DNA from 3 places in the Pseudomonas sp. KH_027 genome. Region 2 is predicted to be linked to each of the others. Evidence: predicted binding sites of a transcription regulator. Region 2 holds the regulator's gene; each other region holds the start of a gene.
What was found. Region 2 encodes sigma-54, which starts transcription at its own class of promoters, with help from an activator protein. Its sites were predicted from a motif close to ANTGGCATNNANNTTGCTNT; they were not measured.
Positions count from the first base shown of each region.

Region 1 (7,570 bases), 1.4 Mb from region 2:
CATGTATGCGATGCAGCGCACCCTGCGCCTGGCCGACGGCCCGGACGAAGTGCACCGCGCGGCGATCGGCAAGTTCGAGATCGGCAAGTACGTGCCGGCAGAGCTGCTTAAAAGCAGCCACTAAGCGCTCGCCGAACAACCGCGGTAAAACGCACAAGGCCCGCATCTGCGGGCCTTGTCGTTTCTGGGGCTTTATCGGGGCCGGGTCAGGAGGGCTGACGGTCGGCGTCATCCGCTTCGCTGGCGTGCGCGCGCAACCAATGCAGGCGCTGGTGCAATTGCGCGGCGAAGGTGCGGGCGGCCAGTTCTTCATGGAAGGTCACGCCGCGCCGCCCCAGGCGCACCTGCCAGAGCAGCCGACCGCGCTGCTCCAGACTTTCGACTTGCACATCCGGCATCCTGACTGATCTCCCAAGTGGCACTACGCACTGGGCAAAAGGGTACGCCAAGAAACACAGGGGCGAAACCAGGGCGATCAGCTTCGTCGCGCCCAGCGTTCGCCGAGCAGCCGCATGGGCTCAGTAAACCCAGACTTCCACCCGGCGATTCTTGAGCCGACCATTCTCCGCACTGTTGGCGGCCACCGGCAGTTCGTCGCCCAGGCCGGTGATGTCACGGAAGATCACCCCTTGCTTGGCCAGTTCACGGCGCACCGTCATCGCCCGCAGTTTCGACAGCAGTGCCGCGCGGGCCGAATCGGCTTTAGGGTCGCCAAAGCCGATCAGCACCACTTGCCGGTGCAGCTTGTCCTGGCTTTTCAGGTAGTCCAACACCCGCTCCAGGTCATGCTGGGCCTTGTTGTCGAGGGTGGCGCTGCCTTCCTGGAAGCGGAAGTTCACCGACAGGCGCTGGGCATCGTGGGCCAGTTCCTGGTAGCTCTGCGGCATTTCCGCGGTTGCCGTCACTTTGATGGCTTGCACGGTCTGCGCGATAAAACCGGTTTGCGCGACAATGGCCTGGCCGCGTGGGCTGTGGGCGAACTGCACCAGCGCCTTGGCCCAGGGGTTCTGGACGTCGGGCTGGTTATAGAAGAACAAGCGACGCGACAGCGGGTAGTCTTCGGTGGCGATCAGGCTGACGGAGGGTGGCATCGCTTGCGACTCGCCATCGGCAATTGTCACGGCCTTGGCCTGACGAATGTAGGGCAGGCCGATAAAACCGATGCCTTGGACATCCTGGCTGACCGCATCGGACAACTGCTCGCTGGACTCATAGCGCTTGGCGGTGGGTGCCAGGCTTTTGCCATGGGCCGTCAGCACCAGCTCCTTGAAGGTGTCATAGGTGCCGGACTTGTCGTCGCGGGCGTACACATGGATCGGCCCGCCACGGCCACCCAGTGCCTCCCAGGTTTTCACTTCGCCGGCAAAGACCTGCGCCAATTGCTCGGTGCTCAGGGCCGCCAGCGGATTGCTCGGGTGCAGAACGACGGCCAGGCCATCGATGGCGATCACTTGCTCGGAACTGCGGCTTTTAAGGTCGCCGAGCGCGGCCAGATCGAGCGCCTCGCTGTCTTTGATCGGTCGCGAGGAGGCGGCGAGCTCGGCGCTACCGTCTTTCAACGCGACAAAGCCGGTGCCCGAGCCATGGGCGGCGACATCGATCATCACACTGCGGCCATCGGTGGTTTGGCCGATTATCCGCTGCTCGTTTTCCGTGCTCGTGGCTTCCTGGCGGATGGCGCGCAGGCCTTGCTCTTCCATCAAGCCTTTGACCAGCGCCGGGCCGAGCTTGGCGCCGATGGTGTTGGAACCTTGGATACGCAGTGCCGGCGTGCCTTGCGCTGGAATTGGCAGGGCGGCGAACACCGACCAGGGCAGGGCATAGCAGATGAAACCCAAGAGCAGGTAAGTGGCAGTACGGGTCCAGGTATCGCGATCATGAACAGCCAGGGCGCGCGGCATGCGACAAGCACCTTATAGAGGTTGGGAAACGTGCCGAGAAGATAAGTCAGTCAAGTGACTGCAATATGACAGACGGTAATAATCGACAGCAGCCTGACCCTCGGCGCCCGTTGCGGGCGCGAAGTATTTCCCCGAGTCGCTGCGCGGGCGCCACGCGTCAGTGGCTCGGGAATGACGGTGCCGGGGGGCGGGCCGCCCGTATGTTTGCGCCAACGACTAACGGCCGCATATCCCACACCGCTTGCCCGTCATGCCCGCGCAGGCGGGCATCCAGGCGCGGCGAACCTCAGCGAAAACGCAGGCGGCCTTCGGGCTTTCACACTCAGGCCGCCGGGCGTTGCTGGCGTTGATACAAGAACTCCAGCACCGCCGTCCGGTACTGGTGATAGCGCGGGTCATTGGCCAGGGCCAGGCGGTCACGGGGTCTTTCCAGCTCGACCTTGACGATATCGCCGATGGTCGCCGCCGGGCCGTTGGTCATCATCACGATACGATCGGAGAGCAGCACGGCTTCGTCCACATCGTGGGTGACCATCACCACCGTGCTCTGGGTTTCGCCGACGATACGCAGCAGTTCGTCCTGCAGGTGGGCGCGGGTCAAGGCGTCGAGGGCGCCGAAGGGTTCGTCCATCAGCAACACCTTGGGTTCCATGGCCAGGGCGCGGGCGATGCCGACGCGCTGTTTCATGCCGCCGGAGATTTCGTTCGGGTGCTTGTGGCTGGCATGGCTCAGGCCGACCAGCGCCAGCGCGGCATCGGTGCGGGCCTTGAGCTGGGCCTTGTTTTCCTTGGCGCCGAAGACCTTTTCCACTGCGAGGTGGACGTTGCCGTAGCAGGTCATCCAGGGCAGCAGGCTGTGGTTCTGGAACACCACGCCGCGTTCCGGGCCGGGGCCGTCGATTTCCCGGCCGTTGCAGATCAGCCCACCGGCACTGGCGTCCAGCAGGCCGGCAATCAGATTGAGCACGGTGGATTTGCCGCAGCCGGAGTGGCCGATCAGCGTCACGAACTCGCCGCTGGCAATGCTCAGGTTGACGTCCGCCAGGGCCTGGAAGCGGCCTTTCTTGGTATCGAAGTGTTTGGATACGGCGGTCAGTTCTACGAATTTGTCCATCTGGGTTCTCCTGCGGTAGGCGCGAGCTTGCTCGCGCCTACATGAATGGCAGCGGTTTCATGAACCGGCGTAATCGAAGCGTTTGGCGATCAGCAGCAGCGCCTGTTCGAGCAGCAGGCCGATCAGGCCGACGACGATAATGGCGATCAGGATGTGCTCGACATTGAGGTTGTTCCACTCGTCCCAGACCCAGAAACCCAGACCGATACCGCCGGTGAGCATTTCCGCGGCGACTATCACCAGCCAGGCGACGCCCATGGCCAGACGGATGCCGGTCATCAGGTGCGGCAGCACGGCGGGGAAGAGGATGCGCGTCAGCACCTTCCATTCGCTGAGCTTGAGCACGCGGGCCACGTTCAGGTAGTCCTGTGGCACGCTGGCCACCCCGGCGGCGGTGTTGAGGATGATCGGCCAGATGGCGCTGATGAAAATCACCCAGATCGAGGCCGGTCCGGCCGCCTTGAACACCAACAGGCCAATCGGCAGCCAGGCCAGCGGCGACACCGGCCGCAGCAGGCTGATGATCGGTGCGAGCATGCCCGCCAGAAAGGCGAAGCGGCCGATGGCAAACCCCAGCGGGATGCCGATCAGCGCCGCCAGGCCAAAACCCATGCCGACGCGGCCGAGGGAGTGGAGGATGTTCCAACCGATGCCCATGTCGTTCGGGCCGTTGTCATAGAACGGATCGGCGAACAGCTCCAGCGCCGAATACCAGGTGGATAACGGGCCGGGCAGCCCCTCGCTTTTCGCCGCGATCAAGGCCCATACACCGATGAACAGGGCGATACCGAGCAGCGCTGGTATCACCGCCTTGACCGCGTGGGTTAAGGCCTGCGCGCCAGCCGAAGCCTGGCGCGCAGGCTCCGGCGGCGTGAGGGTTGCCAATAGCTTGGGTTGCAAGGATGCGTTCATCTCGGACCTCAGGCTTTTATCGCAAAGGACTGGACATAAGCGGCCGGGTTGGAGCCGTCCCAGACCTTGCCGTCGATCAGGGTGCTGGAGCGCATCACGCTGCTCGGCACTGGCAGGTGCAGGGCGCTGGCCGCTTCGCCGAACAGTTTGGTCTGGTTGATCTTGCCGGCGATGGCGGCGTAGTCCGGGTCTTCCTTGAGCAGGCCCCAGCGGCGGAATTGGGTCATGAACCACATGCCGTCGGAGTGATAGGGGTAGTTGACCGTACCGTCCTTGCAGAAGGCCATGGCGTGTTTGTCCTGCCAGCTGTTGCCGAGACCGTCTTCGTAGTTACCGAGAAAACGTTGCTCGATCACATCTACCGGCGCGTTGACGTAAGCCTTGCCGGCGATCAGCTTGGCGGTGCTTTTCTTGTTCTCTTCGCTGGCTTCGATAAAGCGGCTGGCATCGAGGATGGCCATGATCAGCGCCCGGGCCGTGTTGGGGTTCTGCTCGATGAAGGCGCGGGTGGCGCCGAGGACTTTTTCCGGGTGATCAGGCCAGATCTGCTGGGTGGTGGTGGCGGTAAAGCCGATCTTGTCGAAGATCGCACGAGCGCCCCAGGGCTCGCCGACGCAGAAACCGTCCATATTGCCGACCCGCATGTTGGCGACCATCTGCGGTGGCGGCACGGTGATGGTTTTCACCTCGGACATGGGGTTGATGCCCTGGCTCGCCAGCCAGTAATACAGCCACATGGCATGGGTGCCGGTGGGGAAGGTCTGGGCGAACGTCAGCGGCGCGCCGCCTTTTTTCACATGCGCGGCCAGTTGCTCGCCGTTGGTCACGCCCGCGGCCTTCAGCTGGCTGGAAAGGGTGATGGCCTGGCCGTTCTGGTTCAGGCCCATCAGCACGCCCATGTCGGTCTGCGGCCCGGCGATGCCCAGTTGCGCGCCGTACATCATGCCGTACAGCACATGGGCGGCATCCAGTTCGCCGGTATTGAGCTTGTCGCGCACGCCGGCCCAGGAGGCTTCCTTGCTCGGGGTGATGTTCAGGCCGTATTTCTCGCCAAAACCCTGGGTGGCGGCGACGATCAACGACGCGCAGTCGGTCAGCGGAATAAAGCCGACTTTCAGCGCGGCTTTTTCCGGCGCATCCGAGCCCGCGGCCCAGGCGGCGCTGCGCATGAAGCTCGGCGCGGACAGACCCAGGGCGGCAATCCCGCCGACAGTGCCGGCGACGGCAATGGATTTTTTCAGAAAATTGCGGCGGCTATTGTTCAGCAGGTCGTTCGAATCACTATCAGACATGGCGTTTTCCTTTCAAAATCGCAAAACAAAAACGGCGTCGCCAGATGCCTCTCTAGCGAGAGACATCCAGCGGACGCCGTTGTCCGTGATTCGCGGCCCACCGCCTTTGGTGTGCTACGCAAGAATCTTGAAAGGGTAATAGCAAAGGCCTTGCCAAGTTGGCTGACCGACTGATCGGGCGGCTGTTTCAGGCCCTTAATAAAACTTAAAGTAAATTCTAGAATATGTTTTTATTTGTTTAAAAACATAAACTTGTATTGTATTTATGAGGTTGATGATCCTCCTCGGCGCAGGCCAGGAGGCCGTGTCACGACCTGCAGAAAAGATGCGCCGCCGGGCCCATTCGCGCATCCATCGGCGAGCCGGCCTGGCGGGCTTTTGCTTCATGGCGGAGCGCTATGGACGGCCCTGCGCCCTAATCACGGGCACGGGGCAGGTGAAGCCTGATGCCGGGCATGTAGGAGCGGGCCATGCCCGCGATGCTCTTGTTCGGGGGGCGCGGGCATGGACCGCAGAGGCCTTGGCTTCAGCTCAGCGGGCAGACCGTAGGGTGCAATAGCGCAGCGTATTGCGCCGAATAAAAACCACACAACACTCCCAGCCAGTCATGCAGGAGTGAGTTCTGCATGTGCGGCGGGTTACGCCTTCGGCTAACCCGCCCTACAGGCAGGCCTTGGCTTCAGCTCAGTTCCAGCCAGATCGGCGCGTGGTCGGAGGGTTTTTCCATGGCGCGCAGTTCGTAGTCCACACCCGCGGCCTTGATCCGTGGTTGCAAACCGTGGGAGGCGAGGATCACATCGATGCGCAGGCCACGCTTGGGCTCGTCCTCGAAGCCGCGGCTGCGGTAGTCGAACCAGCTGAAGCGGTCGCTGACGTCCGGGTAGAGCTGGCGGAAACTGTCGACCAGGCCCCAGCTTTTCAGGGTCGCCAGCCACTCGCGCTCCTCCGGCAGAAAGCTGCATTTGCCGGTTTTCAACCAGCGCTTGCGGTTCTCCTCGCCGATACCGATGTCGCAATCCTCCGGGGAAATATTGATGTCGCCCATCACCACCAGCGGCTGCTGCGGCTGGAACTGGCTGCTCAGCAGGGCCTGCAGGTCGGCGTAAAAGCGTTGCTTGGCCGGAAATTTGGTCGGGTGGTCGCGGCTTTCGCCCTGGGGGAAGTAGCCGTTCATGACGGTTACCGGTTGGCCATTGGCGTCGGCGAAAGTGCCCCAGATGAAGCGTCGTTGCGCGTCTTCTTCATCGCCGGGAAAGCCTTTATGCAGCGCCAACGGGGCCTGGCGCGAGAGCAGGGCGACACCGTAGTGGCCTTTCTGGCCGTGGTAATGCACCTGATAGCCGAGGGCCTCGACGTCGGCCAATGGGAACTGCTCGTCAGAGACTTTGGTTTCCTGCAGGCCGATCACGTCCGGCTGGTGTTTTTCGATCAGCGCCGCCAGTTGATGCGGGCGGGCACGCAGGCCGTTGATATTGAAGGAGACGATCTTCATGGGCGGCGAGTCCTGGGCTTTCTGACTTGAGAACCTGCGATGCTAGCCGATTGCCTGGCCGCGCGGCCAGTCATGTGGCAGCCCCGGCGGGGCGGTGCTAACGTGGGGATGGGCCTGATACCCGCCTGGCAACCATGCCGATAACAATAAGAAGAGGTCACCGTGCATGCCTGCATCATCCGTTGCTGTTGCACCCGCTGAAGTTCGATTGCTCGATAGCAGCTTCGTTCGCGAAGCGCGCTCCCTGCTGTACCACGCCTACCGCCACGAACCGACCTTCGGCTATTTGTTCGAATCCGAGCGCCCGGGGTTTGACCAGCGGGTACGCGCGACCATCCGCGAGTTGGTGCAGCGGCACTTTCTCGAAGACCTGCCCGCCATCGGACTGCTGCTCAATGACCGCCTGGTGGCCCTCGCGCTGATTGCACCACCGCAACGGCGCCTGGATATCACCGAAAGCTGGAGCTGGCGGCTGCGCATGTTGCTGACCACCGGTGTGCGTTGCACCAAGCGCTACCTGGAATACCACAACGCCGTGCTCGACTGCCTACCGCCCGGGCCTTATCACGTGTTGCCGCTGCTGGGCGTGCACCCGGAGTTCCAGGGCCAGCACCTCGGCGAACAGTTGCTCGAAGCGCTGCATAACTGGTGCGCCGAGGATGCCGGCTCGCAAGGCGTGGTCTTGGATACCGGTAATCCGCGCTACCTGGAGTTCTACAAGCGCCAGGGTTACGAGGAGATCGGCGAGGTCGCGGTCGGCCCGATCATCGAGCACGTATTTTTCCATCCCAACCCGCAACCAGCCCTGTCAGCCAGCGCCTGAAGAGGCCTCCGGGGGTGCCAAGGCGCCCTCTGGAAT
Region 1 covers NZ_CM174470.1:2,500,869-2,508,438, reverse strand. The annotation lists gene AC3IYG_RS11865 (acyl-CoA dehydrogenase) at 1-124, shown strand, start outside; gene AC3IYG_RS11860 (hypothetical protein) at 207-398, opposite strand; gene AC3IYG_RS11855 (substrate-binding domain-containing protein) at 519-1,901, opposite strand; gene AC3IYG_RS11850 (ABC transporter ATP-binding protein) at 2,224-3,015, opposite strand; gene ntrB (nitrate ABC transporter permease) at 3,073-3,927, opposite strand; gene AC3IYG_RS11840 (CmpA/NrtA family ABC transporter substrate-binding protein) at 3,936-5,219, opposite strand; gene xthA (exodeoxyribonuclease III) at 5,899-6,711, opposite strand; gene AC3IYG_RS11830 (GNAT family N-acetyltransferase) at 6,878-7,534, shown strand.
Region 1: a site for sigma-54 is predicted at 5,358-5,377, ahead of AC3IYG_RS11840 (CmpA/NrtA family ABC transporter substrate-binding protein). Genes of this name have one in related genera too.

Region 2 (7,570 bases):
GAAGATAAACTGGTGGTGCTCGACGAACTACTTGGCGAACTCGGCCTAAGCTACGAACACGTCGCCTACCTCGGCGATGACCTGCCCGACCTGCCGGTGATCCGTCGGGTCGCCTTGGGCATGGCCGTCGCCAGCGCCGACGGCTTCGTCCGCCAGCATGCCCACGGCGTCACGCAAGCCCGTGGCGGCGAAGGGGCGGCCCGCGAGTTCTGCGAGTTGATCATGCGCGCCCAAGGCAGCCTTGGGGCTGCCCAAACTGCCTACTTATAGAGCCGATCATGCTGCGCAAACTGCTTCTCTCCACCTTTTTCACCCTCGCAGCCCTGCTGCTGGCGGCGCTCGGCTACTGGAATCTCAACCCGGACAGCCTGCTGGATCAGGCACCCCAGGCCAGCGCGGAAAACGCCATCGACTTCTATGTGATGAACGCCCGCACTGTGCAATTCCAGCCGGATGGCACGCTGCATTACGAGATGACCTCCGACAAGATCGAACACCTCAAAGCCAGCGACATCAGCCTGATGACCCGGCCAGACCTGCTACTTTATCGCGGCAGCCCACAGCCCTGGCATGTGCGTAGCGCCCGTGGCGAAGTCTCACCGGGGGGCACGGAAGTCGAACTGATCGACTCCGTGCGCGTCGAACGAACGGACGCCAAAGGCCGGCCGACCATACTCACCACCAGCCGATTGACCGTGATCCCCGACAAAGAATATGCGCAGACCCAGCAAGCCGTTAGAATCGAGGCGGCCAACGGGGTGACCACGGCGCAAGGAATGAAAGCGTACTTGAATGACGGCAGGATGCTCCTGCTGTCCAATGTAAGAGGCCAGCATGAGGTTCGTTAACACATTGTCTCTCCGGACCCTCCCCCTACTGCTCGGTTTGAGCGCCGCACTGGCAAGCGCTAGCGCCTTGGCACTGCCGACCGACCGCGAGCAACCGATTCGCGTGCAGGCGGACAGCGCAGAACTCGATGACAAGCAAGGCGTAGCGGTCTATCGCGGCGACGTCGTCATCACCCAGGGCACCTTGAAGATCACCGGCAACACCGTGACCATCACGCAGAACGCCAGCGGCGATATCGAAGTCTTCACCGCAGTGGGCAAACCGGCCTACTACGAGCAGAAACCCTCTGCCGACAAGCAGATCGTCAAGGCCTACGGCCTGACCATCCAGTATTTCGCCGCCAACGAGCGCATCGTGCTGATCGATCAGGCCAAGGTCGTACAGGAAGGCAACACCTTCGAAGGCGAGAAAATCGTCTATGACACCCAGCGCCAGATCGTCAACGCCGGTCGCGCCACTGGCGCCAACGTGACCTCGCCACGCCCGCGTATCGACATGGTGATCCAGCCGAAGAACAAACCCGCTGAGCAGCAGGCGCAGTAATGGCCATCCTCAAAGCCCAACACCTGGCCAAGAGTTACAAGGGCCGCCAAGTCGTGCGCGACGTCAGCCTGTCGATCGAAAGCGGGCAGATCGTCGGCCTGCTGGGCCCCAACGGCGCCGGCAAGACCACCTGCTTCTACATGATTGTCGGCCTGGTCAACGCCGACCAGGGCCGTGTGCTGATCGACCAGCAGGACGTCACGCACCTGCCGATGCACGGTCGCGCCCGTGCTGGCATCGGTTATCTGCCGCAAGAAGCCTCGATCTTCCGCAAGCTTTCGGTCGCCGACAACATCATGGCGATCCTCGAGACCCGTCAGGACCTCGATCGCGCCGGCCGCCGCCAGGCCCTGGAAACCCTGCTGCAGGAATTCCATATCAGCCACATCCGCGACAACCTCGGCATGAGCCTCTCGGGTGGCGAGCGCCGCCGCGTGGAGATTGCCCGCGCCCTGGCCACCGCACCCAAGTTCATCCTGCTCGACGAGCCGTTTGCCGGCGTCGACCCGATCTCGGTCGGCGACATCAAGCAAATCATCCACCACCTCAAAGCCAAGGGCATCGGTGTACTGATCACCGATCACAACGTGCGCGAGACCCTGGATATCTGCGAAACAGCCTACATCGTCAACGATGGGCAGCTGATCGCCGAAGGCGACTCCGAAACCATCCTGGCCAACCAGCTGGTGAAAGAAGTCTACCTCGGCCACGAGTTCCGCCTGTAGTTCGCACAGCCACCCACTACGGAAAACGTGCGGGGGCTAGGCAAAACCCTCAAGGTCAGGCATATAATTTGCTTCCTGGTGGCGCTTCGGCGCCCTGTAGTGGATAGCGCATAGCATCAGCGCCGGCGAATAAGGTCCTAAGCCCCCTCCATGAAACCATCGCTAGTCCTTAAAATGGGCCAGCAGCTGACGATGACACCGCAGCTGCAACAAGCCATTCGTCTTCTCCAACTGTCCACCCTGGATCTGCAACAAGAGATCCAGGAGGCCCTGGAGTCGAATCCGATGCTCGAGCGCCAGGAAGAAGGCGACGACTTCGACAACACCGACCCGCTGGCCGATGGCGCCGAAAGCGCCCCCGCGGCGCCCAATACGGAAGAGTCCTACCAGGAAACCAGCTACCAGGAGTCTGCCCCCACGGTCGACAGCCTGGAAGAAGGCGAGTGGAACGAGCGCATCCCCAGCGAACTGCCCGTCGACACGGCCTGGGAAGATGTCTACCAGACCAGCGCCAGTAGCCTGCCGAGCAACGATGACGACGAGTGGGACTTCACCACCCGCACATCGGCTGGCGAGAGCCTGCAGAGCCATATGCTCTGGCAGCTCAACCTGGCGCCGATGTCCGACAAGGACCGCCTGATCGCCGTTACCCTGATCGACTGCATCAACAACCAAGGCTATCTGGAAGAGACCCTGCAAGAGGTCCTCGAAGCCTTCGACCCCGAATTGGATATCGAACTGGACGAAGTGGAAGCGGTGCTGCACCGCATCCAGCAGTTCGAACCCGCCGGCATCGCCGCCCGCGACCTGCGCGAATGCCTGCTGCTGCAACTGCGCCAACTGCCCGCCAAGACCCTCTGGCTGAATGAAGCCCAGCGCCTGGCCGGTGATTACCTGGACCTGCTCGGCAGCCGCGACTACAGCCAGCTGATGCGCCGCATGAAGCTCAAGGAAGACGAGCTGCGCCAGGTCATCGAGCTGATCCAGAGCCTCAACCCGCGTCCCGGCTCGCAGATCGAGTCGAGCGAGCCGGAATACGTGGTGCCGGACGTCATCGTGCGCAAGCACAACGAACGCTGGCTGGTGGAACTGAACCAGGAAGCCATGCCACGCCTGCGGGTCAATGCGCAATACGCCGGTTTTGTGAAGCGCGCCGACTCCAGCGCCGACAACACCTTCATGCGCAACCAGCTGCAGGAAGCGCGCTGGTTTATCAAGAGCCTGCAGAGCCGCAACGAAACCCTGATGAAGGTCGCCACGCAGATCGTCGAGCACCAGCGCGGCTTCCTCGACTACGGCGACGAGGCGATGAAGCCCCTGGTCCTGCATGACATTGCCGAAGCGGTGGGCATGCACGAGTCGACCATCTCGCGGGTCACCACGCAGAAATTCATGCACACACCGCGCGGCATTTACGAGCTGAAATACTTCTTCTCCAGCCACGTCAGCACCGCCGAAGGCGGCGAATGCTCGTCTACCGCGATCCGTGCGATCATCAAAAAACTGGTTGCAGCGGAAAATGCGAAAAAGCCGTTGAGTGACAGCAAGATCGCTGGTTTACTGGAAGCACAGGGCATTCAGGTGGCCCGTCGCACAGTCGCCAAATACCGCGAATCCCTCGGGATAGCGCCTTCCAGTGAACGGAAGCGGCTGATGTAACGGCTACACTGATCCAAGGCCAAAGTGTTCCGGTGGCAGGCCCGTTAGCCTGTCTCTTACACACGGCAATAAGGAGAAAGCGGTATGCAAGTCAACATCAGTGGACATCAACTGGATGTGACCGACGCCCTACGCGACTACATCGACGAAAAACTCGGACGACTGGAGCGCCACTTCGACAAGATCACCAATGTGCAGGTAACCATGGAGGTCGAGAAGCTCAAACAGAAAATCGAAGCGACCCTGCATATCGCTGGCGGCGAAGTCGTCGCCAACGCCGAACATGACGACATGTACGCGGCTATCGATCTACTCACCGACAAGCTCGACCGCCAACTCATCAAGCACAAGGAAAAGCAGCTAGGTCGCCTGCAAGGCGCCACAGCCCGCTGACACCACCCTCACCCATGATTCGACTTGAAAACATACTGACCCCCGGCCGTTCCCTGGTGAGCGTGCCGGGAGGCAGCAAAAAACGTGTACTCGAACAGATCGCCAACCTGGTCGCCCGCGAATTGCCCGACCTGGATGGACAAGACGTTTTCGAGAGCCTGGTCGCCCGCGAAAAGCTGGGCTCGACCGGCTTCGGTAACGGTATCGCCATACCCCATTGCCGCCTGCCGGGCTGCACATCGCCGATCAGCGCCTTGCTACGCCTCGACGCGCCGGTGGACTTCGACGCTATCGACGGCGCCCCGGTAGACCTGCTGTTTGTCCTGCTGGTGCCAGAGGCCGCTACCGATGAGCACTTGGAACTGCTGCGGCAGATCGCCAGCATGCTCGACCGCAGTGAAGTCCGCGAACAGCTGCGCCATGCCCCGAGCAGTGAGCGCCTGTATCAGGTGGTAGTGGACGTACAGAACGGCCGCTAGGCAGCAGAGGCTCACCATGCGCTTGATCATCGTCAGCGGCCGCTCCGGCTCCGGCAAGAGCACCGCCCTCGATGTCCTCGAGGACAACGGCTTCTACTGCATCGACAACCTGCCGGCCGTACTGCTGCCGGAACTCGCCGAACGCGCCCTGCTGCACACCGAGCTGTTGCAGCCACTGGTGGCCGTATCGATCGATGCGCGCAACCTGCCGAGTCAGCTCAAGCGCTTTCCCGAACTGCTCGATGAAGTGCGCGCCCGGCACATCCAATGCGATGTGCTGTACCTCGACGCGGATGAAGAAACCCTGCTCAAGCGTTTCTCCGAGACTCGCCGCCGTCACCCGCTGACCACCGACGAACGCTCGCTGGCCGAAGCCATTCAGGACGAAAGCGTACTGCTCGGTCCGATCATCGACCTGGCCGACCTGAAGATCGACACCACGCACCTCAACCTCTATCAGTTGCGCGACTCGCTCAAGTTGCGCCTGCTGAACAAGCCGGAACCGGGCACCGCGTTCCTGGTCGAATCCTTCGGTTTCAAGCGTGGGATGCCGGTGGATGCCGACCTGGTGTTCGATGTGCGCTGCCTGCCGAACCCCTATTGGAAACCCGAGCTGCGCGGGCATTCCGGCCTGGAGCCCGTCGTGGCGGAATACCTGGCCGCTCAGCCGGATGTCGAAGAGATGTTCCAGGACATCCACACCTACCTGATAAAGTGGCTGCCACGCTTCGCCGCCAGCAACCGCGCCTATGTCACCATCGCCATTGGTTGCACCGGCGGGCATCACCGCTCGGTGTACCTGGCCGAGCGGCTGGGCCTGGCCTTGAAAACCACCTTGAAGAATATCCAGGTTCGCCACCGCGACCTCCATTAGAAGGACTTAAGCAGCGATGCCTGCCTGTGAAATCACCATCATCAACAAGCTTGGCCTACATGCGCGCGCAGCCGCCAAGTTTGTCGGCGTGGCTGGGCGCTTTCCCTGCCAGGTGCGCGTCGGCCGTGCGCCGGAGAGCTGCGTGGACGGCAAAAGCATCATGGCGGTCATGATGCTCGCCGCCGGTAAAGGCACCGCGATCCACCTGCACACCGAAGGCGAACAGGACCACGACGCCTTGAATGCACTGATCGAACTGATCAACAACCGATTTGATGAAGGCGAATAACGGCAACCAGCCGACCACTGGAAACAGCGCCCATGAAAAAGCCCGCCAATCGGCGGGCTTTTCTTTGCCGCGAGTGCGAGGCCGGCCTCGCGACGTCTCAACTACCCGCGACCATCATCCGTTCGATCAATACCGAACCCGTGCGCACATTGCTGCGCAGTTCCAGGTCGCTACCCACCGCCAGAATCTGCTTGAACATATCGCGCAAATTGCCGGCAATCGTGACCTCCTGCACCGGGAACTGAATCTCGCCGTTCTCGACCCAGAAACCACCAGCCCCGCGCGAGTAGTCGCCGGTAACCAGATTCAAGCCCTGCCCCATCAGCTCGGTGACCAATAGCCCGCGACCCATGCGCCGGATCAGCGCAGCCTGGTCATCCTCGCCATGGGTGACGAACAGGTTATGCACGCCACCGGAGTTGGCCGTGCTGGGCAAGCCCAGCTTGCGCCCCGAATACGTCCCGAGGATGTAGGAGTGCAGTTCGCCCTGCTCGACGAACGACTTGGCATAGGTCGCCAGGCCATCGCCATCGAAGGTCGCGCTGCCCAATGCCCGCGGAATATGCGGACGCTCGTCGAGGCTCAACCACTCGGGGAACAACGGCTGGCCCAGGGCGCCTTCGAGGAACGAGGACTTGCGATACAGGTTGCCGCCGGAGATCGCCGAGAGAAAGTGGCTGAACAAGCCGGTGGCCAACTCCGCGGCAAACAGCACCGGCACCTCGCAGGTTGGCACCGGGCGCGCACCCAGGCGGCTGACCGCACGCTCGGCGGCACGCCGGCCGATACTGGCGGCATCGGCCAGGTCTTCGCCACGGCGGCTGACGTCATACCAGTAGTCGCGCTGCATCAGGCCATCCGCCTCGGCGATCATCACGCAGCTCAAACTCTGCCGGGTGCTGGCGTAGCCACCGACGAAGCCATGGCTGTTGCCATACACGCGGCAGCCCTGGTGGGTATTGAGGGTGGTGCCATCGGCGTTCTTGATCCGCTTGTCGGCGGCAAACGCCGCCGCTTCACAGCTCAGCGCCCGCTCGATGGCCTGTTCCGGGCTGATATCCCAGGCGTGATAAAGGTCCAGGTCCGGCAGGTCGCGGGCCATCAGTTCGGGGTCGGCCAGCCCGGCGCAGTCGTCCTCGGAGGCGTGCTTGGCGATGGCCAGGGCGGCGGCCACGGTTTCGCGGATTGCCGCCTCACCGCTTGCCGAGGTGCTCGCCGACCCCTTGCGCTGGCCGACATACAGGGTGATGCCGAAGCCCTGATCACGGTTGAACTCCACCGTTTCCACTTCGCCCTGGCGCACCGAGGTCGACAACCCCTGCTCCACCGACACCGCGACCTCACAGGCACTGGCGCCCTGCAGCCTGGCTTCGGCAATAATCCGGGCGACCTGTTCCTGCAATTCCGGCAGGGCCTTTGGTCCGACTACGTCTGAATTACTCATAACCTACAACTCCAGTTCTGCGGTCAGTCTCCTGACCGGGCCGGACAAGCGGCCCTCGACTCGTTATCATGGCGGCGTTTCCAACTGGATCTGCCCCATGTCTGACTATTCCGACGACTTCTCCGAAGAGAAGAGCAAAACCCAGGTCAAACGCGAGCTGCATGCTCTGGTCGACCTCGGTGAACGCCTGACCACCCTCAAGCCTGACCTGATCGCCCGCTTGCCGCTGACCGACGCCTTGCGTCGCGCCCTGGCTGAAGCGCCGAAGCATACGGCGAACATCGCCCGCAAACGGCACATTCAGTTCATCGGCAA
Region 2 covers NZ_CM174470.1:3,878,678-3,886,247, forward strand. The annotation lists gene AC3IYG_RS18150 (KdsC family phosphatase) at 1-270, shown strand, start outside; gene lptC (LPS export ABC transporter periplasmic protein LptC) at 279-848, shown strand; gene lptA (lipopolysaccharide transport periplasmic protein LptA) at 835-1,392, shown strand; gene lptB (LPS export ABC transporter ATP-binding protein) at 1,392-2,117, shown strand; gene AC3IYG_RS18170 (RNA polymerase factor sigma-54) at 2,268-3,776, shown strand; gene hpf (ribosome hibernation-promoting factor, HPF/YfiA family) at 3,861-4,169, shown strand; gene ptsN (PTS IIA-like nitrogen regulatory protein PtsN) at 4,184-4,648, shown strand; gene rapZ (RNase adapter RapZ) at 4,665-5,522, shown strand; gene AC3IYG_RS18190 (HPr family phosphocarrier protein) at 5,539-5,811, shown strand; gene pmbA (metalloprotease PmbA) at 5,909-7,255, opposite strand; gene yjgA (ribosome biogenesis factor YjgA) at 7,353-7,570, shown strand, end outside.

Region 3 (7,570 bases), 1.2 Mb from region 2:
TGAAGGGCGAAAAACAAACAGGCCTGATCGAAACTCACACAAAACCTCAGATGACTCAATAATGTAAGCCCGCCCGGCTAAAGCACATAGTTTCGTGGCGGCCTGTGCAATGCCACCTAATCTCCAGTATTTCTCAATTAAATTTAGCGAGTAGATTGAGAATGTTCGTCCTGAAAATCCCTTTGTTATCGTTATGGTTATTAAGCCAGTAATAGCTTCATCTTCTTCGGCTTGAAGTTTTAGACGCTCGCAAAAAACCCGGATATCTGTGTCGTTATTGGTGGACAAACTGTCAATTACGTCGCTGTCAGCATATGCGAAAGAAATTGAAAAGCTGTCTCGCTGATATATTTGTGTTAGAGCATTTGATAAAGCGCTTTGGTCAACCTGTAACTCGCCGACGCGAAATTTTTCCACAACGGTGGTATTGGTTTCTTCTGAGCTAATATGTATTCTGGAACATGCCAGTGATTCAGCTATCTTTATGAATATCATCTTTGCTGTCACCTTTATTGAATGCGGCATATCCTTCATTTGAGTAAATTTTCAGATATTTGCGTCCGTCATCATCGCCGGTGGCAAAAGTCGTATCGAAGTCTGAAATTTCGCCGGTAATTCTGAGGTCTAGGTTTGGGCCGAGTGGGATCTGTCGTTTAATTTTGTTGCTGATTACATCCGGGGCAATAGAAAAGTGCGAGTCGAAGTCTTTCTTTTTTGGTAACTCTTTAGCTTCAGCAACAAGTTTTGACATATCTAAATCTGGATCATGGGCAGGATAGCTTCCCATGATGTCATCAATCATTTGGTCAAAAACGCAGTCCGGTCGAGTTGTGAAATAACTTACAAACGCATTACGTAATGTCCAATAATCGCTTGGTGACTTTTTCTCAACCTTTGTTTTAAGTAGGCCTTCAATGGCTTTGAAAGCCCTTAATGTGTTTTGCTGTGGGTTGGAAAGCGATGCGAGGTTGAGAAATCCACCCCACCAGTATTCCGTAAGTGAGTTGTTGCTGTCGCTGATAACAATCGTTGGGTCAACTATGCCAGCAGATATTGCAAAAGTTGCGCATTTTTGTGCTCTTTGTTTCTCGGGCAAACCAGAAGTTCGTTGAAGTGTTACTTCGTCCAAATATCCTGCATGGTCAATTTTGACCAAGATTACATGTTCTTCCTCGCCAAGTTGGAAGTGTGCGCAAAGAAGGCTGCCTTCTCGAAGTTCATTTAAACCTGAAATTTTCTTTTGGGTTGCAATTTCGCATTGCAGCAATCGTTGTGTCAGGGCGAGTGCTTCTGTTTTGAAAGCCGTAGTCGCTAATGCTTCTATCGCCGTCTTTGAATCATAACCATCCGCGCAGAACTGAAACCGTTGGCTGCGAGGTATGTTCACCACACTTCTGATTACACCAGTTAAATAAGTTTTAATGTCTTTTTCATTTGTGCGGTAGAAGGGTGACCCTAATACTTGACCCTTGCAGTCAACTTTTTGTACCACTGCATTGAAAATCGTCAAGGGCTCTGATGTAGCTCCGTCCGTACCGACCCCTTCGATTCCATCGATAAGTTCTGTGGTATCTGGTGTTGTACTTTGATCATTCATTCGACTGCACTCCCTGCGATGATGGCAAAAAGCTAGTTTATCGCCGTTGGTGCAATTTTCATCAGTTCATCGCGTACTTTTATACTGTTCATATATACAGCAATGTTTCTTTGCCTACAAATGTGAGAAACACACTTCCATTCTCCAGCGGTTCTCGCAAGACTTCCAGAACCTTGCGATCGAATTCCGGCAGCTCATCGAGGAACAGCACTCCGTGGTGCGCCAGGGTGATTTCCCCCGGCTGCGGTCGACTGCCGCCGCCCACCAGCGCCGGGCCCGAGGCACTGTGGTGCGGGTTGCGGAACGGGCGCTGTGGCCAGGCGTTCAGCGGAGTATGGCTGGCCACTGACTGGATGGCGGCGACTTCCAGGGCTTCCTGCTCGCTCAACGGTGGCAGCAGCCCGGGCAGGCGGCTGGCCAGCAGGGTTTTGCCAGTGCCCGGTGGCCCGCTGAATAGCAGATTGTGCGAGCCGGCGGCCGCCACCAGCAGCGCGCGCTTGGCCGCGACCTGACCCTGAACATCCGCCAGGTCCGGGTAGGGCGCAATCGGGGTTTGGCCGCCGAAATGTGCGGTCAGTTCCAGCAGATGGTCGGCGGCAATCACCGTAAGGCCTGAGGCCAGGCTGGCTTCTTCGGCATTGGCGCGCGGCACCACTAAGGCGCGCCCGGCGGCGCGGGCGGCCAGCGCGGCGGGCAGTGCGCCCTGAATCGGGCGTAGCGCCCCGGACAGCGCCAGCTCGCCCAGGCATTCGACTTCGAGCAGGGCGGCGGCGGGCAGTTGGCCGCTGGCAGCGAGGATGCCGAGGGCGATGGCCAGGTCGAAGCGCCCGCCATCCTTGGGTAGGTCGGCCGGTGCCAGATTCAAGGTGATACGTCGCGGCGGGAAGTCGAAACCGGAATTGAGGATGGCGCTGCGCACCCGATCCTTGCTCTCCTTGACGGCCGCTTCCGGCAAACCGACCAAGGCCAGCGAGGGCAGGCCATTGGCCAGGTGAGCTTCGACAGTGACCGCCGGGGCTTCGACGCCGACTTGCGCGCGGCTATGGACGATGGCCAGAGACATGGATCACTCCTTGATCACATGCCGCTCACGCCGAGTGCGTTACTCGGTGGGCGGCGACAGTTTGGCTTCCAGTTCGGTGACTTTAGCTTCCAGGGCTTCCAGGCGTACGCGCGTGCGCGCCAGCACGGCCATCTGGCTGTCGAATTCTTCCCGGCTGACCAGGTCCAGTTTGCTGAAGCCACTTTGCAGCAGGGCTTTGAACTGGGTTTCGAACTCGCTACGCGGCAGCGGGCTGTCACCGTTGAATAGGCGGGAGGCGTGGGAGCCGAGGGCATCGAGCAAGGCTTTGGGCGGCAGCATGGTGATGTTCCAGACAAGTACGGCCAGCAGTGTAACACGCAGCATCGAGGCTGAATTGGCGCGGGGTTCTGCACGGTTATCGCGCACTGTAAGGGCGACGGTCGCACCGTTGTTGTGCGCGGCCCGTTGCCACAATCCACTAACGCCGCTGCTTGTCTGCGGTAAATGGCTGAAATCTATGCTTTTCATTGAGCTGGCAAGCTTTCTGCTTAGTGGCCTATGACGCATGCACCGATGCAGTTCGGTTGCGTAGGGCGAAGCGGGGAGTTGCTTCGCCAAAAGCGATTGGTTGTTGTCGGAGTGGCCCCAGCGAGGACACCCGATGCGTTACAAAGCCAGACACTGCGCTTAGACTTGAGCCGGGTTCGTTTTTCCTGGGACAAGTCCACCAATACGGGAGAGAGTTTCATGAAGTTAGTCACTGCCATCATCAAACCGTTCAAGCTGGACGATGTGCGCGAGTCGCTGTCGGAGATCGGCGTGCAAGGCATCACCGTTACTGAAGTCAAAGGCTTCGGGCGGCAGAAAGGCCACACCGAGCTGTATCGCGGCGCCGAATACGTGGTCGACTTCTTGCCCAAGGTGAAGATCGACGTGGCCATCGCTGATGACCAGTTGGATCGCGTTATCGAAGCCATCACCAAGGCCGCCAACACCGGCAAGATCGGTGACGGCAAGATCTTCGTGGTCAATCTGGAACAGGCCATTCGCATCCGTACCGGCGAAACCGGCACCGACGCAATCTAAGCCGCCGAACCCAACGCCCCAGGAGAAAACAATATGACTCTGCGTAAGCTCGCAGGGCTAGGAGCCCTTTTGTCCCTCGTTACCCCCGGCCTGGCAATGGCCGCTGACGAGGTTGTATTGAACGCCGGCGATACCGCGTGGATGCTCACCGCTACCGCACTCGTGCTGTTCATGACCATCCCCGGTCTGGCGCTGTTCTACGGCGGCATGGTTCGCTCCAAGAACGTCCTTTCGGTGATGATGCAATGTTTTGCCATCACCGGCCTGATCAGCATTCTGTGGGTCGTTTACGGCTACAGCATCGCGTTCGACACCACCGGTATGGAACAGGGGGTGGTCAACTTCAGTTCCTTCATCGGCGGTCTGTCCAAGGCCTTCCTCGCCGGCGTCACGCCAGCCAGCTTGACGTATGCGATTCCGGAAAGTGTGTTCATCATCTTCCAGATGACCTTCGCGATCATTACCCCGGCGCTGATCGTCGGCGCTTTCGCCGAGCGCATGAAGTTCTCGGCCATGCTGATCTTCATGGCTGTCTGGTTCACCCTGGTCTATGCGCCGATCGCGCACATGGTCTGGAGCGGTAACGGCGGCCTGATGTGGGACTGGGGCGTGCTGGACTTCGCTGGTGGCACCGTGGTGCACATCAACGCCGGTATTGCTGGCCTGGTCGCCTGCATCGTGCTGGGCAAGCGCAAAGGCTACCCAACTACGCCGATGGCACCGCACAACCTCGGCTATACCCTGGTCGGTGCCGCGATGCTGTGGATCGGCTGGTTCGGCTTCAACGCCGGTTCCGCCGTTGCCGCCAACGGCACCGCCGGTATGGCCATGCTGGTCACCCAGATCGCCACTGCCGCCGCCGCCCTGGGCTGGATGTTCGCCGAGTGGATCACGCACGGTAAGCCGAGCGCCCTGGGCATCGCTTCCGGTGTGGTTGCAGGCTTGGTCGGCATCACTCCGGCTGCCGGTACAGTGGGCCCGATGGGCGCCCTGGTCATCGGTCTGGCTGCTGGCGTGATCTGCTTCTTCTGCGCCACTACCCTGAAGCGCAAGCTCGGCTATGACGACTCCCTGGACGCCTTCGGCGTGCACGGCATCGGCGGTATCGTCGGCGCACTGCTGACGGGTGTGTTCGCCGCACCGGCACTGGGTGGCTTCGGCACTGTCGAAGACATCGGCGCACAAGTCTGGATCCAGTTCAAAGGTGTTGGCTTCACCGTGGTCTACACCGCGATCGTCACCTTCGTGATCCTCAAAGTGATCGACCTGGTGATGGGCCTGCGCATCAGCGAAGAGGAAGAGACTGTCGGTCTCGACCTGGCTCAGCACAATGAGCGTGGCTACAACCTGTAAGCCTAAGACGTTGCAAAAAATGCCCGGCAATTGCCGGGCATTTTGCTTTTCGCGGTAAGCCCGCGGGTCACTTTCGCGCCGAGCCCTGGCTGGGCTCCGCTAATATGAGCAACACCTCTGATAAGCACCCTTTGCTTTTTCTCGCAGCGCGCTAGAATGCGCGCCGAAACTGCGGAGATCCGTATGTGGCAGCAAACTGTGATCAGCTTGCGTGCGCGGCCGCGCGGCTTTCATCTGGTGACCGATGAAATGCAGGCGGCATTGCCGGAACTGCGCACGTGTCGGATAGGTCTGCTGCATCTCTGGTTGCAGCACACCTCGGCCTCGTTGACCATTAACGAAAATGTCGACCCGGCGGTGCGCCGCGACTTCGAACGGTTCTTCAATCGCCTGGTGCCGCAAGGCGCTAGCGGCTACGAGCACGAGGATGAAGGTCCGGATGATCTGCCCGCGCACTTCAAGGCCAGCCTGCTCGGCTGTCAGCTGAGTCTGCCGGTGGCGGATGGGCGTTTGGCACTGGGCCACTGGCAAGGGATTTACCTTGGCGAACACCGCGATCATGCGGGTTCGCGTCGAGTGCTCGCTACTTTGCAGGGCGAGGCTCTTTGAATTTTTTCCGGCAACGTTCGAAAGCGGGCGTGGCTGGGCTATAACTAACCTGCTTTTCGCAAGTCATGAGGTTAAACATGAGCGACGAAGATCTGGAACAAGACGAGCTGGAAGGTGGCGCCGAGGACGAAGGCGAGGAGCTGGCTGCCGCGGATGACGGTGATGCCGATGACGGTGATGGCGACGGCGAGCCGTCGGTAAAGTCGAGCAAGAAAGCCAAGGCGGCAATCGACATCGAAGAGCTGCCCAGTATCGAAGCCAAGCAGAAGGAGCGCGACGCTCTGGAGCGCGCCATGCAGGAGTTTCTCTCGCGTGGGGGCAAGGTGCAGGAAGTCGAGCCGAACGTGGTGGCCGACCCGCCCAAGAAGCCAGACAGCAAGTACGGCAGCCGGCCTATTTGAGGGCCCGCTTGCCAGAAAAAAGCCCGCCATCCGGCGGGCTTTTTTTGCCTGGGATAACGCATGCTCGCCCATCTTCCTCGCGAATACGGGGGTCCAGAAAGGGTAGCCGGCCCCGTTTCCTGGGCGACTCCGGATTCCCGCCGGCGCGGGAATGACGGTGTTGAGGGGCGCGCTGGTGCCCGAAATAACGCTGTTCTTCCCTGGGCCCCTATTTTGCGGGTGGCTGGTCTGTCGCTGCGCGCCGATACCGCCTGCCGGACCTACCTCCAGCCCTGCAATAGCGCGGGCAACTCAGCCAGGTTGCGGATTTCGGCATCCGGATTGATGGCGTCGGTCCAGGGCTTGCCCTTGGGGTTGAACCAGATCGAGCGCATGCCGGCCAGGTGTGCGCCCTGGATGTCGTCGAGCGGATGATCGCCGATATGCACGGCGTGCTCGGCTGCCACATCGGCGCGTTTCAACGCTTCGCGAAACGGGTGCGGGTCGGGTTTGCCAACGCCCAGCTCCTCGGCGCAGAGGGCGAACTGGAAGTAGTCGGCGAGGCCCAGGCGACGGACATCGGCATTGCCGTTGGTGAGCACGCCGAGGATATAGCGGCTGGCGAGGGTTTCCAGGGTTGGATGGACCTCGGGGAATAGCTCGATCTTGTGTCGGGCGCTGAGGAACACCTGAAAGCCGGCCTCGGCCAGCTCCAGCGCTTCGCCGTGGGCATAACCCGCATCTTCCAGCGCATGGAACAGAATGCGCCGGCGCAGCTCGCTCAGGCGGTGGGCCAGGGCCGGTTCGGCGTCTAGCAGGCGCTTGCGCACCGCCCACAGGTGTTCGACCGGAACCGGTCCCAGGCGTGGCGCTTCCAACGCCAGCCAGGTGCGCAGCTCGCTCTCGGCACTGTGCATGATCGGGGCGACATCCCAGAATGTGTCGTCGAGGTCGAAGGTGATCAGTCGAATGCTCATGGATCGCTGCTTTTCCGTTTGGCCCGTGGGTGGGCGCTGTCATAGACCGTGGCCAGGTGCTGGAAGTCCAGGTGGGTGTAGATTTGCGTGGTGGCGATATCGGCATGTCCGAGCAGCTCCTGCACGGCACGCAGATCCTGCGACGACTCGAGCATGTGGCTGGCGAACGAGTGCCGCAGCATGTGCGGATGCAAGTGCTGACCGAGCTCGCGAACCCCGGCTTGCCGGACCCGTAGCTGGATCGCTCGCGGGCCCAGGCGCCGGCCCTGCTGGCTGATGAACACGGCGTCATCCGCCGGTTTGGCCAGGGCCCGCAGCGGCAGCCAGTGCTCCAACGCCTCGCGGGCCATGCGCCCGACCGGCAGCACGCGGCTCTTGCCGCCTTTGCCGAGTACCTGCACCAGGCCGTCGGCCAGGTCGAGCTGCGGCAGATCCAGGCCGGTCAGCTCGGACAGGCGCAGGCCCGAGGAATAAAACAGTTCGAGGATGGCCTGGTCGCGGCGGGCGATGAAGTCGTCCTCCACCGCGCCATCGAGCAATTGCA
Region 3 covers NZ_CM174470.1:239,912-247,481, forward strand. The annotation lists gene AC3IYG_RS01155 (hypothetical protein) at 1-495, opposite strand, end outside; gene AC3IYG_RS01160 (nucleoid-associated protein) at 473-1,597, opposite strand; partial or broken gene AC3IYG_RS01165 (YifB family Mg chelatase-like AAA ATPase) at 1,722-2,660, opposite strand; gene AC3IYG_RS01170 (accessory factor UbiK family protein) at 2,700-2,960, opposite strand; gene glnK (P-II family nitrogen regulator) at 3,369-3,707, shown strand; gene AC3IYG_RS01180 (ammonium transporter) at 3,741-5,060, shown strand; gene AC3IYG_RS01185 (secondary thiamine-phosphate synthase enzyme YjbQ) at 5,244-5,669, shown strand; gene sutA (transcriptional regulator SutA) at 5,747-6,070, shown strand; gene AC3IYG_RS01195 (HAD family hydrolase) at 6,331-7,026, opposite strand; gene xerC (tyrosine recombinase XerC) at 7,023-7,570, opposite strand, start outside.
Region 3: a site for sigma-54 is predicted at 3,153-3,172, ahead of glnK (P-II family nitrogen regulator). Genes of this name have one in related genera too.